4 regions of the Pseudomonas sp. DNDY-54 genome follow, and region 4 is predicted to be linked to each of the others. Evidence: predicted binding sites of a transcription regulator. Region 4 holds the regulator's gene; each other region holds the start of a gene.
What was found. The regulator sigma-54, encoded in region 4, starts transcription at its own class of promoters, with help from an activator protein. The targets are predictions, from matches to a motif close to ANTGGCATNNANNTTGCTNT.
Positions count from the first base shown of each region.

Region 1: the regulator sigma-54 is predicted to act here: its motif matches at 2,357-2,376, upstream of K4O48_RS12265 (CmpA/NrtA family ABC transporter substrate-binding protein).
Region 2: the regulator sigma-54 is predicted to act here: its motif matches at 2,752-2,771, upstream of glnA (glutamate--ammonia ligase).
Region 3: the regulator sigma-54 is predicted to act here: its motif matches at 1,686-1,705, upstream of K4O48_RS13255 (flagellar hook-length control protein FliK).

Region 1 is NZ_CP082271.1:2,654,283-2,658,769, reverse strand. Features, by position in the region: gene K4O48_RS12275 (thioesterase family protein) at 1-289, opposite strand, end outside; gene K4O48_RS12270 (ANTAR domain-containing response regulator) at 465-1,043, opposite strand; gene K4O48_RS12265 (CmpA/NrtA family ABC transporter substrate-binding protein) at 1,055-2,278, opposite strand; gene K4O48_RS12260 (BatD family protein) at 2,490-4,112, opposite strand; gene K4O48_RS12255 (VWA domain-containing protein) at 4,109-4,487, opposite strand, start outside.
Region 2 is NZ_CP082271.1:276,043-280,529, forward strand. Features, by position in the region: gene K4O48_RS01330 (DUF4124 domain-containing protein) at 1-496, opposite strand, end outside; gene K4O48_RS01335 (DUF4124 domain-containing protein) at 493-1,020, opposite strand; gene glnA (glutamate--ammonia ligase) at 1,252-2,658, opposite strand; gene thiI (tRNA uracil 4-sulfurtransferase ThiI) at 2,997-4,451, shown strand.
Region 3 is NZ_CP082271.1:2,871,220-2,875,706, reverse strand. Features, by position in the region: gene K4O48_RS13265 (fused response regulator/phosphatase) at 1-1,223, shown strand, start outside; gene K4O48_RS13260 (Hpt domain-containing protein) at 1,301-1,609, shown strand; gene K4O48_RS13255 (flagellar hook-length control protein FliK) at 1,742-2,980, shown strand; gene K4O48_RS13250 (hypothetical protein) at 3,218-4,487, opposite strand, start outside.
Region 4 is NZ_CP082271.1:3,403,359-3,407,845, reverse strand. Features, by position in the region: gene pmbA (metalloprotease PmbA) at 1-231, shown strand, start outside; gene K4O48_RS15875 (HPr family phosphocarrier protein) at 312-584, opposite strand; gene rapZ (RNase adapter RapZ) at 593-1,450, opposite strand; gene ptsN (PTS IIA-like nitrogen regulatory protein PtsN) at 1,571-2,035, opposite strand; gene hpf (ribosome hibernation-promoting factor, HPF/YfiA family) at 2,042-2,350, opposite strand; gene K4O48_RS15855 (RNA polymerase factor sigma-54) at 2,434-3,942, opposite strand; gene lptB (LPS export ABC transporter ATP-binding protein) at 4,091-4,487, opposite strand, start outside.

The DNA of each region.
Region 1 (4,487 bases), 750 kb from region 4:
CGCCATACTTGTTGAAATCCATCACGCCGACCTCGAACAGCAGCACGTCGCGCGCATGGGCTTCGGCTTTATAGGTGGTGGCCAGGTCGGTCACGATGATGCCGCTGCCGTCCTTGCTGGTCTCGGCGATACCGTAGGCAAACAGGAAGCGCGCCCGGGCTTCGGAGATCATCGAGATCATCGAGTCGTTAGCCAGGTGGTTACCGGCGTTGATATCGGTGATGCGTACGGTCAGCTGGGTGGTGAAGCAGAACTGGTCTTCGGGAAACTGCAGGGTCAGGCGGGCCATGGTGTTCTCGTAGGCTGGATGCGTGGCGCCATATCAGCGCAAGGTGCGGGACGCGGATTGTACGCGTCCACACGGCTGGCCCATCTCCGACAATCGTAGAAGCCGGCGGCCTGCATCCTTTGCGGTCACACCATCAGGCGGGGCTGGCGAATGCCTGGCCGAAACCCGCTGCGGATCACTGCCCCAACAGATCGTTCATGGCGATGATCTGCTCGGCTACCTGAACCAACTTCTGCTGGCGACTCATGGCTTGGCGGCGCATCAGCGTGTAGGCCTCTTCCTCATTGCAGCTGCGCATTTTCATCAGCATGCCCTTGGCCAGTTCAATGCGCTTGCGCTCGACCAGTTGCTGGTCGCGTGCGTGCAATTGGGCCCGAATCGCCTGGTCACTTTCGAAGCGGGCCATGGCCACATCGAGGATCGGCTTCAGGCGCTGGGCCTGGATGCCTTCGACGATGTAGGCGCTAACGCCGGCGCGGATGGCGTGGCGCATGACGTCGGGGTTGTTGTCATCGGTGAACATGACGATGGGACGCGGCTGGTCGCGGGTGACCATCACGACCTGCTCCATGACGTCTCGGCCAGGGGAGTCGGTGTCGATCAGCACCACGTCCGGGCGGACGGTTTCGACCCGTTCGGGCAGGTCGATGGTCAGGCCGGATTCTTCGATGACCTCGAAGCCGGCTTCGATCAGTGCCGCGCGCAGGCGGCCGACCTTGCGTGGGGTGTCGTCGATGAGAAGGACGCGAAGCATGGCAGTCTCCCTCAACAAGGCACGTGGCGTACGGCAGGGTCCGCCAGCGAGTGCAGGGCGAAGCTGCGCGCGTAGCCTGCCGGATCGCTGCCATCCCAGCGGCTGCCATCCATGAGCGTGGCGCTGCGCATCAGCGAATTCGGCAGCGGAATGTTCAGTGCTGTCGCTGCATCCCTGTAAAGGCTGGTCTGTTGCACGCTTTGCGCGACAGCGAGGTAATCCGGATCCTCACGCAGCAGGCCCCAGCGCCTCAGTTGGGTCATAAACCAAAGACCATCAGAAAGGTAGGGCACATTGACTTCGCCGCTACCGAAGAAGCGTAGCGGGTGCTTGTCCTGCCAGGCGTGGCCGAGCCCGTCTTCGTAGTGTCCGAGAAAGCGTGGTTCGATAGCCGCCAGTGGCGCATCAACGTAGGCGCCGCCCGCGATCAGCTGCGCCGTACTGCGACGATTCTCCCGACTCTCGTCAATGAAGCGGCTGGCCTCGAGAATGGCCATGACCAGTGCCCGCGCCGTATTGGGATACTCCTCGACGAAGGCACGGGTGCAACCCAATACCTTTTCCGGATGGTCGGGCCAGATTGACTGGCTGGTGGCTACCGTGAAACCCATCTCCTCCTGCATCGCCTGAGCACCCCAGGGTTCGCCCGCGCAGAACCCGTCGATGCGCCGTGCCCGCAAATGCGCAACCATCTGCGACGGCGGCACCACCAGGGTGCGTACGTCCTTGAGCGGGTGGATGCCGTGTGCTGCCAGCCAGTAATAGAGCCAGAGCGCATGGGTACCGGTTGGGAAGGTCTGAGCGAGTGTGAGTTTTGCACCGCTCTGGCGCACACTGGCGGCCAGTGCCTCCGGATCGGTCACGCTGGCTGACCTGAGCGTGTTGGAGAGGGTGATGCTTTGACCGTTCTGGGCGAGCCCCATAAGTACGGCCATGTCCACTGGGGCACTGCCGCCGATTCCCAGATGCACGGCATAGATCAATGCATAGAGCCCATGGGCGGCGTCCAGCTCGCCTTCAATCAGCTTGTCGCGCACGTTGGACCAGGACGCCTGTCGGTGGAGGTTGAGCGTCAGGCCGTACGGCTGGGCAAACCCCTGAGTAGCGGCGACGATCAGCGAGGCTGCATCCGTGAGGGCCATAAAACCGAGGTTGACCACTCGTTTTTCGGGGGCATCGCTACCGGCGACCCAGGCGAGTGGGTCGGGGCGTGTTGGGGGGTCGGAATGGATCATTGGCGCTAGAAACCTCTGCCGCTGAACGCACCTCGCGGCGGGAAAGCAGCGAGTGCGTGGGAACACGATGTGTCATGCGAAGCAAGCCACATGCCAGTGGGCGGGTCATCGTGGTTGAGGCTGGCGCGGTGGCCTGCCGGGGGGTTTCACATCAGCCGCCCGGCCACCGAACGTCTTTCGGTGTGTTTAGAGGTGGCCGGCCCGATGTGCTTCAGCGCGGATAAAGCGGTGGCAGGGCGCCTGTTTCCTGCTCGATGGTGGTGGGTTGCGCGGGCGGCAGGTTCTGGATGGCCTGCCATAGCGCCTCGCCTTGCCAGCGCTGGCCGGTCTCGCTGTAGAGCGCACCGTTCAAACCGTCGAGCGCGTCAGACAGGGGAACGAAACGTGCCGCCATGTCCGCCAGCGTTTCCGGCTGCTGACGTGCCCAGGCATCAAGGGCGTGTCGGGTCGCCTGGGTATCATTGGCCAGACAGGCGCGCTTGAGATCGTCGAGCAAGCTGCGGGGCGTCGGGCCAGTCTGAACCGTGCGAATGACTGCCGGCTGGCTACGCGCACGCAGCCACAAACCGAAGCCGAGCAACGTGGTCAGGGCCAACACGGCACTGCCGAGCTGCCAGGGCCAAAGCAACTGTGGCTGGGTGATCGTCTGGTTGGGCTCGGCATCGTCTAGCGGTGGTGGTTGGAGTTCGGGGTTGTCCGCGACCTGGAGCGAACGCTGGGGCAGAGCGCTTCGCTCCAGCCGGTCCTCGACGGTGTTCCACCAGACGATCTCTACAGGCGGAAGCAGAAAGTCTCCGGCATTGGCCGCCACCAGCGCCTCGCGCTGTTCACGGCTGCCGGTAACGCCGTTGTCGGTGACCGCATCGTTCAAGCTCGGTTGGTCGGGATAGCGGCGCAGACCGGGTAGCGGCGGTGACTCTACCGGCGGCAGCTGTGCACTGGAGAGGCCTTCGGCCTTGATCAGCAAGCTTCGCGTCAGCGCCTCGCCGAGCTGCGCCTCCTGCGGCTGCGGGCTCCAGGCCTCGACCAGGGTCAGGTTGATTGCCGGAAGCCAAGGCGCATCGGTTGGGTAGTTGGCGGGTTTCGGTTTGACCTGTAGCGGGATTTCCGGGGAGCGGACCTGAGTGGAGCTGCCGAAGCGAGAGCCGTAGTAGTCGCCTGTTGGCGCCACGGTGGTTGCGCTGAACAGCTGTGCCGGGATGGTGAGCGTGCCGCTTTTCTGCGGAAACAACGCATAGCGGATTTCGATCACGCCATGACGTACGCCGTTGATGTCTTTCTCGTAGGTGCGTGGTTCACCAAGTCGTTCGACCAGCGCGTTGTTCATCTGCAAGGGCGACAACGTGCTGTCATCGTAAAGCGAAACGGAATGGTAAATGCGCAGGGTGAGCACTACCTGCGCCTGGACATAGACACTGTCGACGTCGAGGCTGGAGTCGATGAATATCGGGGCCAGTTTGTCGCCGCCCTCGGTGCGGGATTCGCTGACATTTAGCGTGATGGGCTCACTGCGCCATTCGCCCAGCTGTAACGGCGGAATGATCACATAGCCGGTCTGCCGCGGCTGGAGCGTGACTTGCCATTGAGTGAGGGTGCGCGCCTCGCCGTTGCTACCGGAGAGCTGGCTGACCTGGCGGGTACCGAAGACCTTGAAGAGGCTGTCGAGAGGCTGCAGGTCCGGCTTGCCGAATACGGCCGCATCGGCTGTCTCCAAAGTCAGCTCAACAGTTTCATCCAGGCTGAGCTGGGTACGGTCGACTCGCGCGATCAACGCGCCAGCGCTTGCCTGGCAGGCCAGCAGAAGTAGAAGCACACATGCGATCAGCCGCGTCATCGATTCAGTTCCTGGCGCTTGCGTTGTTCATAGAGAAACTTGCGGCGGAGCAGCTCGCCGGGATCGTCGGGAATCTTGCGCAGCCATTGGTTCATTGCCTGATCCTGCTCGGGATCGAACGGCGCGCCGGTGGCCTCAAGGGCCTCGGCTGTCTCACTCTGCTCGCCGGCTTCGCCCGGATCACTCAACGCCTCGGCGGGAGCCGCGCTTGGATCCTGATTGCCCTGCTCGAGCTCGTCTTGCTCGGAAAGCTCGCTGGGTTGTGATTGGCTGGCAGCGGAACCGGCCGATGGTGGGGGCTGTTGAGATTGACCGGACTCGGGAGCGGCGTCTTCAGAAGGCGGATCCTCCGCGCGCTGCTCCTGCTGCTCCTGC
Region 2 (4,487 bases), 1.3 Mb from region 4:
TGCGAAGCAGATGAAACGTGCGAGGCGTACTGCGCTGCAGTGTCCGCCCTTGCTCGTCGATGACCTCAACGATCAGTTGATGAGTGCCGCGATCAATATTGTGCAGCGTGAAAGCAGGTCCGCTGCTGTCGGGCACCCCCGGGCTGCCGTCAAGTTGTAGCCGGTACAGGTGCCCTGGCTGCAATGCGGGCTCGCTGGTGACGGTGACGGACAAGTCACCCGCATTGTTGCGCAGGGTGGCGTCGGCTTCGGGTTGGATGATTTCCACCCGCCGGTAGGTGAAACCGGGCGTGGGTGGTGCTTCTCGTAGAGTGCTCTGCTGCCTGGACGGCGGCGCGGGCATGCTGTTGACCGGCCTCGCATCGACTGGCTCAACCGCCCGGCCGCCGGGGCGATCGGTGAACACCCGATTGCCCTGCGCGTCGGTGTAGGTGTAGATACCGGCGCTCGCGGGCAGTGCGAGCGCGGCCAGGGCAAACAGCGTTAGCGCTTTCATCTGCGCGCCGGACTGGAGGTGTTAACCCGCTGAACGGTGAATTGTTCGGCGCTGCGCTGAACCACCTGTTCGCCGCTGAGCACCTCCACTTCCAGAAGATGCGTGCCGCGGTCCACATTGTTTAGCTGCAGGGACGTGTTGTTGCTGGGGGCCGCCTGCGGGATGCCATCGAGGAGGAAGCGGACCTGATGGCCCTGTTTCAGCGGCGGATCGAGCTGGGCGTTGACAACAAAGGTGCCGTTATTTGCACGCAGCGCCTGTTCATCGGGCACGCCGCCGATGCTCAGGCTCCGGTAAGGCTGTTCGCTGCCTTGACGATCCGTCTCCTGCTCCAGAGGCGGTGGTGGCTCGGGTGTGCGGATGTTGACCGTGTTGGCCGGCGGCAAGTCGACCGTGTCGGCGGCGACGCCTTCGGGAGGCTGATTAGTGAACACCGTATTGCCCTTGTCATCGGTGTACTTATAAATCTCTGCGTGGGCTGACGCCACAACGAGTAGAAGCAGGCTGAACAATGCGATACGCATGAGGACGCTCCGCGGATGGGGTGCTGCAAGCCTTGCACCGCTCAGGCGTGCAGGCAAGTTTCATCAGCGTGAATTGGGAGAGGCAGCAACCTGACTCGACCGATTGGGCGAGCGTCACCGCCATTCCTGCCGAATCCGCCGGTATTCCGTGCCATAAACACAAACCCCGCCGTAAGGGCGGGGTTTGAAGATGCTAACGAGGCCTCCCGAAGGAGGCCCGCGCGAACCGGCTTAGACGCTGTAGTACAGGTCGTATTCCAGCGGATGCACGAAGGTGCGGACCTTGATTTCTTCCTCGCTCTTGAGCTCGAGGTAGGCGTCGATGAAATCGTCGGAGAACACGCCGCCCTTGGTCAGGAACGCGCGGCCCTTGTCGAGTTCTTCCAGGGCTTCCTTCAGGCTGCCGCACACCTGCGGGATCAGCTTGCCTTCTTCCGGCGGCAGGTCGTACAGGTTCTTGTCGGCCGCATCGCCAGGGTGAATCTTGTTCTGGATGCCGTCCAGGCCAGCCATCAGCAGTGCAGCGAAGCACAGGTACGGGTTGGCCGCCGGATCCGGGAAGCGCGCCTCGATACGACGGGCTTTCGGGCTCGAAACGTACGGAATACGGATGGAGGCGGAGCGGTTGCGAGCCGAGTAGGCCAGCATGACCGGTGCTTCGAAGCCGGGAACCAAGCGCTTGTAGGAGTTGGTCGACGGGTTGGTGAAGCCGTTCAACGCCTTGCCGTGCTTGATGATGCCGCCGATGAAGTACAGCGCCGTGTCGGACAGGCCCGCATAGCCTTCGCCCGAGAAGGTGTTTTTGCCATCCTTGGAGATGGACATGTGCACGTGCATACCCGAACCGTTGTCGCCATACAGCGGCTTCGGCATGAAGGTCGCGGTCTTGCCATAGGCATCAGCCACGTTATGCACGCAGTACTTCAGGGTCTGAACTTCGTCGGCCTTGGCGACCAGCGTGTTGAACTTGACGCCGATTTCGTTCTGGCCGGCAGTGGCCACTTCGTGGTGGTGCACTTCGATGACCAGGCCCATTTCTTCCATGGCGTTGCACATGGCAGTACGGATTTCGTGGTCGTGGTCGCACGGCGGAACCGGGAAGTAGCCGCCCTTGACGGCCGGGCGGTGGCCCTTGTTGCCGCCTTCGACGTCCTGGTCGGTCATCCAGGAGCCCTGCTCGGAGTAGATCTTGAACATCGAGCCGGAAATGTCGGACTTGAACTTCACTTCGTCGAAGATGAAGAACTCGGGTTCGGGACCGACGAATACGGTGTCGCCGATGCCGGTCGACTTGAGGAATTCCTCAGCGCGCTTGGCGATCGAGCGGGGGTCGCGGTCGTAGCCCTGCATGGTGCTTGGCTCGACGATGTCGCAGACCAGAATCAGGGTAGGCTCTTCGGTGAACGGGTCCAGCACGGCGGTTTCATCAACCGGCATCAGGATCATGTCGGAGGCTTCGATGCCCTTCCAGCCATGGATGGAGGAACCGTCGAACATCTTCCCATGTTCAAAGAAGTCTTCATCGTGAGCGTCACGAGCCGGGATGGTGACGTGGTGCTGCTTGCCTTTGGTATCAGTGAAGCGCAGATCAATCCACTTCACATCGTAATCTTTGATCAGTTGAAGCGACTTCGACATGGTGTTCTCCAAGTGGTGGAAGCGTGACAGGTTGCTTCCGAATCAGGGTGAAGCCGGGCGGCGATATTCCGCCAAGGCGACCTGCCTCACAAGGGAGCAAATTGCATGCCAGTGCTCTGTATTGGGTCTAGACGCTCAAGCGCGGTGGTCCGCCAGCGGTGCGTTTTGTTTCGCGATACGTTTTGCACATCTACTGCACTTTCTTGGTGCGCACGGCTCGGGCTTTGTTCAATTTGGGTGCAGTCAGGAGGATTTGAGAAAACTGCCTAAAGCTTGATCAATTTCCGATATACTCCGCCCCCCTCTTTTTACGCCTTGCCGGCGCATGCGCTGTTTCCATGAAGCTGATCGTCAAAGTATTCCCTGAAATCACCATTAAAAGCCCGCCGGTGCGCAAAGGCTTTATTCGCCAGCTGGCGAAAAACATTCGCGCCGTGCTGCGCGACCTCGATCCCGACGTACGGGTGGAAGGGGTGTGGGACAACGTCGAGGTGGAAACCGCGCTCAGCGAGCCGAAAGCGCTGCATGAGATGATCGAGCGATTGCGCTGCACGCCGGGCATCGCTCACTGCCTTGAAGTGCATGAATACCCGCTGGCCGACCTGGATGACATCGCCGAGAAGTGCAAAGCACATTTCGCTGACCGGCTCGTCGGCAAGATTTTCGCGGTGCGCTGCAAACGCGCCGGCAAGCATCCATTCAGTTCGATGGACATCGAGCGGCATGTCGGTAGCCGGCTGCGTCAGGAATGCGGTGCCGCTGGCATTTCGCTGAAAGCGCCGGCGATGGAAGTACGGATGGAGATTCGTGACCAGCGACTCTTCATCGTTCACGCCCAGCATGACGGCATCGGTGGTTATCCGCTGGGGGCGTTGGAGCAAACGCTGGTGCTGATGTCCGGCGGTTTCGATTCCACCGTCGCGGCTTATCAGATGATGCGCCGCGGGCTGATGACCCATTTCTGCTTCTTCAACCTGGGCGGCCGAGCGCATGAGTTGGGCGTGATGGAAGTGGCCCACTATTTATGGAAGAAGTACGGCAGCTCCCATCGCGTGCTGTTCATCAGTGTGCCCTTCGAGGAAGTCGTCGGCGAGATTCTTGAAAAGGTCGACAACAGCCAGATGGGTGTCGTGCTCAAGCGTATGATGCTGCGCGCCTCGACCGAGATTGCCGAGCGGCTCCACATCGATGCGCTGGTCACCGGCGAAGCGATTTCTCAGGTGTCGAGCCAAACACTGCCGAACCTGTCGGTGATCGACTCGGCCACCGACATGCTGGTATTGCGTCCGCTGATCGCCAGCCACAAGCAGGACATCATCGACACCGCGTTCGAGATCGGCACCGCCGAGTTCGCCAAGAACATGCCTGAGTACTGCGGCGTGATCTCCAAGAACCCGACCACCAAGGCCAAGCGCTACCGCATCGAGCACGAAGAAAAGCAGTTCGACATGGCGGTGCTCGAACGCGCCATGGCCAATGCCCGCCAGGTTGCGATCGACCGCGTGATTGAAGAGCTCGACCAGGACCTTCACGTCGAAGAAGTTGTCGCGGCCTCTGCCGGCCAGGTAGTTCTCGACATCCGCCATCCTGATGTTGCAGAGGACGAACCCTTGCAGCTCGATGGCATCGAAGTGCAAACGCTGCCGTTCTATGCGATCAACAACCGCTTCAAGGAGCTGGACGTGAATCGCCAGTACCTGCTGTATTGCGATAAAGGTGTCATGAGCCGCCTGCATGCTCATCATTTATTGAGCGAGGGGCATGTCAATGTGCGCGTTTATCGTCCGGCATAAAACGCCCGGGCTGAATGGCGGCAGTATCCGTCACCG
Region 3 (4,487 bases), 530 kb from region 4:
CGGGCTGCCTGAACGCGCCCAATATCCGATATCGGCAATCACCGCGTGCCTTGTTCAACGGCGATTTACTGCTTGCGGCCCACGCGCCTGCGAGCCGCATGTTCGTGCTGCTGGGCGACTTTACCGGTCATGGTTTGCCGGCAGCGGTTGGCGCCATGCCGCTCGCGGAAACCTTTTACGGCATGACCGCCAAAGGCTATTCCAGTACCGAGATCCTGCGCGAGATCAACGCCAAGCTGAAGCTGATCCTGCCCGTGGAAATGTTTTGCTGCGCCACGCTGCTGGATATCAACCTCAAGCAAGGCATGCTGCGCGTATGGAATGGCGGGCTGCCGGATGGCTATCTGCTCCGGGCCGAGGGGGGCGAGCGGCTGCCGTTGCCGTCCAGGCATCTGCCGCTTGGCGTGCTCGACGCCTCCCAGTTTGATGACCGTTTCGAGACGATGCCATTGGCGGTAGGCGACCGCCTGCTGCTGATGTCTGATGGCGTCACGGAAAGCTGTAACACGAAGGGTGAGTTCTTCGGCGAACAGCGGTTGCTGGGTGTGATGAACGAGAACGTTGAGCCCTCCGCCTTGTTCGAAGAGATTCAGAACGCACTTCATGCGTTCCACGGTCAAATACTTGACGATGACCTCAGCCTCGTCGAAGTGAGCATCACTGGCGAGATGGTGCCCGCGATATTTCAGTCCTTCGATCCGTATCTCGACGCCAAGCAGCCTCGGGCGAGGGATTGGTCGGTCAACTTTGAGCTGCACCCCAGTAGCTTACGCGCAGCCAACCCGTTACCCATGACGATGCAGCTGCTGTTACAGATTTCGCCCTTGCGCCACCGCGCAGGGACTATCTACACAGTGCTCAGTGAGCTTTATTCGAATGCGCTGGAGCATGGCGTGCTATCGCTCGACACCGCGCTGAAGCGCGATGCCGACGGGTTTGCACGCTACTACCAGGAACGTGAGCAACGTCTGCGTGACCTCAGCGAGGGCTTTGTGTCCATCGCCCTGACGGTCAAGTCTGACGGCCCTAACGGTTATCTAAGGATCGGTGTGCGTGATAGTGGTCGCGGCTTCGACGTACAGCGGGCCCTGAACAAGCAGTACTGTGCTGAGGGTCTTGGAGGCCGCGGGTTGCGCATGATTCGTCAGTTGAGTGAGCGATTCTATTGGGACTCGGAGGGGGCACTCCTGACGGTAGAGTTCCACTGGACGCGTCATGCATAATCCGCCGCTTTTCCACCAGGGGCACATTCGTGGTCGATCATCTCGACAGTAGCGTGCTGGCCACCCTTCAAGACGTGATGGATGCAGAGTATCCGGTGCTGTTGGATACCTTTCTCACAGATTCGGAAGAGCGGCTGTGCCTGTTGAAAACGGCCTGCCGGAGTGGCCAGGCGGAACAGCTGCGCCAAGCTGCACACAGTTTCAAGGGCAGTTGCAGCAACATGGGCGCAACTCTGCTGGCGGAACTTTGTCGCGAGCTGGAGGAAACCGCCCGGCTTGAACAGCTTGAAGCGGCACCCGGTTTAATCGAACGCATCGAGCGCGAATTCGCCATCGTGCGGATTCTCTATCGGGCCGAGCGCCAGCGCTGGGGCGGGCCTGGCTAGCCTTGGCATTGCGCCCGGGCTCGGATACGAGCAGTGGCCGCGCCCGTCGATCCGCTGGGGCAGATCGACATGAGCTGATGGCCTGGACTTTGCTTAACGAGATGCATGTCATCACCTTAAGCGGAAAGACCCATGGCCGTTTCCCCCGATCTGCTACTGAACCTCAAGGCGCCGAGCGCTGCAATCAAGGCGGCCAACGCGTCGCCTAAAGCCGCCCCGCAACCCAGTCGGGACGAGCCCTCCAGCTTCGCCAATGTCTATGCCAAGGAACGCCAGGCCAAACCTGTCGAACGTCAGGATGCGCCAGCAAAGCCCGTGCGTGACAAGCCGGTCGCCGAAAAGCCGAGTCAGGAAACCGCCGAGTCGGGCGGCACTGAAAAGCCGGTCACTGCCGACACCGGCAATGAATTGCCTGCGGAGCCCGAGTTGGCCGAAAGCGATTCGTTAGAGCCTGAGGCCGAGCTAGACCCGCTTCTGCTATTCGGGCTGGGCGGGCAGGGCACGCAAGGCGACGAAACGCTGCCCGCACAGCCGCCGTCCGGCAGCGAATTTCTGGTTGGTTTAGCGCAGGCGCAGACCGCTGTTGGTGAGGCTGACGCTAATGGCGAGACGGCGCTGGCAGGTCAGCGCGCATTGGAGATCCAGACGGGTCTTCAGAAGAGTCCCGCTCCGGTTCTTGTTCTGCAGGACGAGCTGTCTATGGGTACGCAGGAGTCAATTCCGACGAACCTTCTCCTCTCAGATGAACAGCTCGCCGAGGATTCCGCTGAGCCTACGCTGGATGAGAGCTTCGGTGAGGTGCTTGAGATGCTGGATGCCCCCAAGGACAGCCGCACAAGCGCCACCGATGCGGCGATCAACCGACTCAGTCCGCTGACGCAGGCGATTGCGCAACAGAATCAGGTGCAGCAAGCGCAGCGGCCCGCGATGGTGCCCGGGCAACCGGTAAACATGCAGCAATCGGGCTGGAGCGAAGCGGTCGTCGATAAGGTGATGTGGCTATCGAGTCAAAACCTCAAGTCAGCTGAGATTCAGCTCGACCCCGCCGAGCTGGGGCGTATGGAAGTGCGGATCGATATGAACAAGGACCAGGCTCAAGTCACGTTCATGAGCCCCCATGCGGGTGTTCGGGATGCGCTGGAAGGCCAGATGCAACGGCTGCGAGACAGCTTCGCGCAGCAAGGCATGACGATGGACGTCAATGTTTCCGACCAGTCGCGTGGCTGGAAAGGTGACGACGGCGGCGAGTCGCGCAACCGGGGCGTTGCAGGAGGCTTGGCTGGCGGCGACGAGGAAGTTATCCAGGGCACGACGGAAATTCGAGCTGGCCGAATGGGCGCAGACCGCGGCCTGGTTGATTACTACGCGTGATGCCAGAAAACTGACCGCAGTCTGAATCTCGCGTTTGCACCCGCAATCCTGGTCCTGCTGTTTCTCATTCAGGGGGAAGGTTGTCGTTTCGTTGTCTGATTACCGCGATACTGGCGATGCAGGTTCGGCCACAGGCACTGCTCATCGCGGCTCTGCGACTGGCTGAACGGCAGGTGCGCCACGACGTGCTGGGCCAGCGGCGAAGCTCGGCGCGTCAACTTCTCTGGGCAACGGAATTCATCCGCGTCGCCACAGGCGGCTCAGCCGGTGCCATGCGGAGCGTTGCCGTTCCGGTGGTTCAGGCCAGTGGGCCTTCTTGTTTTCGCATTGCACGATGCCGCTCGTGCCGAGCCTCAAGCGCCAACGTTGAGCTGAGGGGAAATGCTGGCCGGGCTCGGTATGCAATAGCAGCAGGTTGTAGTCGTGCTGCTTTTCGATCGGGTGGGCCTGGACTGTGTCAGTGGCACCGTCGCCCGTGGAGTCATTGTCCTCAGTGCGCACGAACAGCCGGTTGTGGCTGGCCTGGATCATCGCGCAAAGCTGTTCGCAATCCAGTGTGAGCCGTTCTCGGATCTCGTCGTGTTCTAGTGCGACCTTGTCCAGGTTTAGCTGGGCGCGATAGCAGATGATTTGCCGTTCCTCGTTGGTGGCCCACTTGCCGGAATGTTCCCGTACCAGCGGCGGCAGATCGGGCAGCTTGCGGTAATGGAGCCAGACCCACTGCTGCGCAAGCAGCTTTCGGGTGTAGGGCATGAACAGACGAACCTTCCATCGCGGCTTGCCTTTGCGCAACTTGCGGGTGATGACGGTGATCATGTCATCACGCAGCAGGTCGCGAACGGCGTAGACCAGCGCAATCACCAGCAGAAGGGTGAGCGAGAGTTTCTCGCTGGCGTCACGCGCGTTAAACAGGAAATAGGTGAACAGCGACATGATCAGCATCGTCGATGCCGCCTTGACCAACTTGTGAGTGCCGGCGCCCAGCTCTGTGACCTTGGAGCGCAACAGCACCGGATACTCCAGCAAACGGTGATACAGCCCCATGCGGTTCCAAATGCGTGTCGGGGTGCCGTGAAAATCACTGACGTACTCACGTTCCTTGCGGTATCTGTGTTCCTGACGGAGGAATTCTGCCACCGCTTGCTTGAGCGCTTCGTCGAGGGTGGCAAAGCCTTCCAGCGTCATGCTTTCCAGGAGGAACTGCTCGGCGTGCCACGAAAAGTAGATGTCCATCTGGCGGAAATAGCGCTGCTGATTGCTCTGCTTCGGGCTGGATTTGCGCAGGCGCTGCGCAAAGTTCTGGCTGAGCCGCAGCGCCCGCATGATCGGCTCTGCGCCGGCTCCGGAGGCGAGCATTTGCTGGCGCAGCCGTTCCATCGAGGCCTGGTACTGGAAAAACCAGGAGCCATACATGATTTCGTAGTGCGGCGAGAGCAGCACGAAGGACTGATCCGCCTTGCTGAGTCGGTCCTTCGACGGCATGCCCAGCAACCCGAATCGGTGTGTC
Region 4 (4,487 bases):
GAACTGATGGGGCAGGGCTTGAACCTTGTCACCGGTGACTATTCCCGTGGCGCTGGTGGTTTCTGGGTAGAGAACGGTGAGATTCAGTTCCCGGTTCAGGAGGTCACCATCGCGGGCAACCTGCGGGACATGTTCCGTCAGATCGTTGCGGTGGGCTGCGATGTCGAAACGCGTAGCAGCATTCACACCGGATCGGTGCTTATCGAACGGATGAAAGTGGCGGGGCAGTAACGAGGTGCAGGCTGGCCGTAATCAAAATGTAGAAGCGGCCGAGTGAGGTGAAGGCACGGCGATGATTCGCTTGCCGGCCACTATTCGCCCTCCTCGAAATAATCCTCGATAAGCGCGATCAACGCTTGTAGCGCCTCTTGTTCCTGCTCGCCTTGGGTATGCAGGTGCAAGGTGGTGCCTTTGCTGGCGGCGAGCATCATCACAGCCATGATGCTCTTGCCATCGATGAGCGATTCAGCGCAGCGACCCACGCGGACGTCGCAAGGGTATTGATTGGCGACGCCGACGAACTTCGCTGCCGCTCGGGCATGTAGCCCAAGCTTATTGATGATGGTGATCTCGCACGCAGGCATGTGAATTCCTAAGTCAGGTCGCGGTGGCGGACCTGGACGTTCTTCAAGGGGTCGCGCAGCGCCTCACCCAGCCGCTCAGCCAGATAGACCGAGCGGTGGTGGCCGCCGGTGCAGCCAATGGCAACCGTGACATACGCACGATTGCTTGCAGCGAACCGCGGAAGCCATTTACTCAGATAGGCATGGATATCGTGGAACATCTCGTCTACGTCTGCCTGCGTCGAGAGGTAGTCGATGACGGGTTGGTCCAGGCCAGAAAAATCCCGTAGATCGGCTTTCCAGTACGGGTTGGGCAGGCAACGCACATCAAAGACCAGATCCGCATCCACCGGCATGCCGCGCTTGAATCCAAAGGACTCGAAGAGAAACGCTGTGCCTGGCTCGGGCTTGTTCAGCAGGCGCAGCTTCAGCGTGTCACGTAGCTGATAGAGGTTGAGGTGCGTGGTATCAATTTTTAGATCAGCGTGATCGATGATGGGCGCTAACAGCAGCTCCTCGTCATGGATCGCCTCTGCCAGTGAGCGATTCTGATTGGTCAGCGGGTGCCGCCGACGCGTCTCCGAGAAGCGCTTGAGTAACGTCTCGTCTGCAGCATCCAGGTACAGCACGTCGCACTGGATATATCGGGCGCGCACATCTTCGAGCAGCTCGGGAAATCGTTTCAGTTGGCTGGGTAAATTGCGTGCGTCGATGGATACCGCCACTTGTGGCTGCAGCAACTCCGTGTGCAGCAGCGCTCGCTCCGCCAGTTCCGGCAGAAGGCCGGCGGGCAAATTGTCAATGCAATAGAAGCCATTGTCTTCAAGTACGTTGAGCGCGGTGCTTTTGCCGGACCCGGAGCGACCGCTGACGATGATCAGGCGCATGCAGTGGGTGGCACGAAGGCCAAGATGCCTCGCTTGAGGCTGCTTGGGAGAGATGAGCGTTGGCAGGTTTGGGGCACGTGTCTCTTCCTCACTCAGCGTGGGCGGCAAAACACCGCTCTGCTAGCGACCGCTTTGAATATCGACAATGGCTTGATACAGATCCTGCCCCGACGTGGCCTGCCGCAGGCGTTCACGCACCTCTTCGCGGTCCAGCATGCTAGCAATCTGACGAAGCAGTTCGAGGTGCTCGTCGGTGGCCGCTTCGGGCACGAGTAACACAAACAGCAGATCGACGGGAGCGCCGTCGATGGCATCAAAGTCTACTGGCGTGTCGAGCCGCAGTACGGCACTGAGGGGCGATACACAGCCAGGCATACGGCAATGAGGAATGGCAATGCCATTGCCGAAGCCGGTTGAGCCAAGCTTCTCGCGGGCAATGAAACTCTCGAAGATAGTCTGCGAGTCCAGATCGGGGAGATCCTGGCCGAGCACCTTAGCGATCTGTTCCAGGACGCGTTTCTTGCTACCACCCGGGACGTTCACCAAGGAACGTCCGGGGGTCAGAATGTTTTCGATTCGGATCATGATGGGTCAGCGAGCAAGTAAGCCCTGGTTATGGTCGAGCTGTTTTTCTTTGTGCTTGATAAGTTGCCGGTCAAGTTTGTCGGCAAGCAAATCTATGGCCGCGTACATATCGCTGTGTTCGGCGTTGGCAATGACTTCGCGTCCGGCTACATGCAGTGTGGCTTCGGCTTTCTGCTTGAGCTTTTCGACCTGAAGGATCACTTGGACGGCAATGATGCGGTCGAAATGTCGCTCCAGTCGGTCGAACTTCTCCTCAACGTAGTCACGCATGGCTTCTGTGATTTCTAAGTGAAGGCCAGTGATGTTGATTTGCATACTGCATCTCCTTTTCTGCCACTTGCGATTCGGCGGGCTAAAACGCCCGCCACCGAAAGAAATCGAACAAGTCGCCTGGGCATCTACATCAACCGCTTGCGCTCGCTGGATGGTGCAATACCGAGTGATTCGCGGTATTTGGCGACGGTGCGGCGTGCAACATTGATACCTTGTGCCTCCAGTAGACCAGCGATCTTGCTGTCGCTCAATGGCTTTTTAGGGTTTTCCGCGGCGACCAGCTTCTTGATGATTGCCCGTATCGCTGTGGACGAGCATTCACCGCCTTCGGCTGTGCTGACATGGCTTGAGAAGAAATATTTCAGCTCGTAGATGCCGCGCGGGGTATGCATGAATTTCTGCGTTGTGACCCGCGAGATCGTCGACTCATGCATCCCTACTGCCTCCGCGATATCGTGTAGCACCAGCGGTTTCATGGCTTCATCCCCATGCTCGAAGAAGCCGCGCTGGTGTTCGACGATCTGCGTGGCAACCTTCATCAGCGTCTCGTTGCGGCTTAGCAGGCTCTTGATAAACCAGCGTGCCTCTTGCAGCTGGTTGCGCATGAAGGTGTTGTCAGCGCTGGCATCGGCGCGTTTGACGAAACCGGCGTACTGCGCATTGACACGCAGGCGGGGCATGGCATCCTGATTCAGCTCAACCAGCCAGCGGCCGTTGTGCTTGCGAACGATCACATCGGGTACAACGTATTCCGGCTCACCCGCTTCGATTTGCGAGCCGGGTCGCGGATTCAATGTCTGGATCAGATCGATGATCTGGCGCAGCTCGTCTTCTTTGAGCTTTAGGCGGCGCATCAACAGGCTGTAGTCGCGACCGCCGAGAATCTCCAGGTGATCACTCACCAGCCGGAGTGCCTCGCTTAGCCAGGGAGTTCGCTCGGGAAGCTGGCGAAGCTGCAGTAACAAGCACTCTCGCAAATCCCGCGCCCCGATACCGGCCGGTTCAAACTGTTGGATGCGGCGCAGTACAACCTCCACCTCATCGAGCTCGATTCCCAGTTCTGGATCGAATGACTCAAGCACCTCTTCAAGGGTTTCGTCGAGATAGCCCTGAGGGTTGATGCAGTCGATCAGGGTGGCGGCGATGAGACGATCGGTGTCGCTCATGGGGGCGAGGTTGAGCTGCCAGAGCAAATGGCTTTGCAAGCTTTCGCCCGTTGAGGTCCGGCTGGTGAAATCCCATTCGTCGTCGTCACTGCTGGGCAGGCTGCTGGCGCTCGTCTGGTAGATATCTTCCCAGGCGGTATCTACGGGCAACTCTTCGGGGATGCGGTCCCCCCAGTCGCCTTCCTCGAGGTTCTCCACCGTATTGATGGGCTCCTCATAGTGAGCGTCTGGTTCGGCCGTCTCGGTGGAGGTGCTCTCTGATTTTTTTTCGACGGACTCCGCCATTGGATCGGAGTTGTCGAAGTCGTCTCCATCCTCTTCGCGTTCGAGCATCGGGTTGGAGTCCAGCGCTTCCTGAATCTCCTGCTGAAGATCGAGGGTGGAGAGCTGGAGTAATCGTATGGCTTGTTGCAGCTGCGGAGTCATCGTCAGCTGCTGGCCCATCTTCAGGACTAGCGATGGTTTCATGGCAGAGGACTTCGAACCTTATTTGCCGGCGCAACCGCGCCTGTTCCGATTTCGCTGGCGCAGCTGGCGCCAACGTAAGCAAATTATATGCCTGCTTGAGAAGCCTTTGCCTAGCCCTAGACGACCGTCTCGGTGGAAAAAAGCAGGATCAGAGTCTGAATTCGTGTCCGAGGTAAACTTCTTTGACCAGTTGATTGGCCAGGATCGTCTCTGCATCACCTTCGGCAATCAGTTGACCATCGTTGACGATGTAAGCGGTTTCGCAGATGTCCAGCGTCTCGCGGACGTTGTGGTCGGTGATAAGCACACCGATTCCTTTGGCCTTGAGGTGGTGGATGATCTGCTTGATGTCGCCAACAGAGATCGGGTCGACACCGGCGAAGGGTTCATCCAGGAGAATGAACTTGGGTGCGGTAGCCAACGCGCGGGCAATCTCGACACGACGCCTTTCACCACCAGACAGGCTCATGCCCAGGCTGTCGCGAATGTGATGAATATGAAATTCCTGCAGCAGGCCTTCCAGCGCCAGCTGTCGCCCGTTGCGA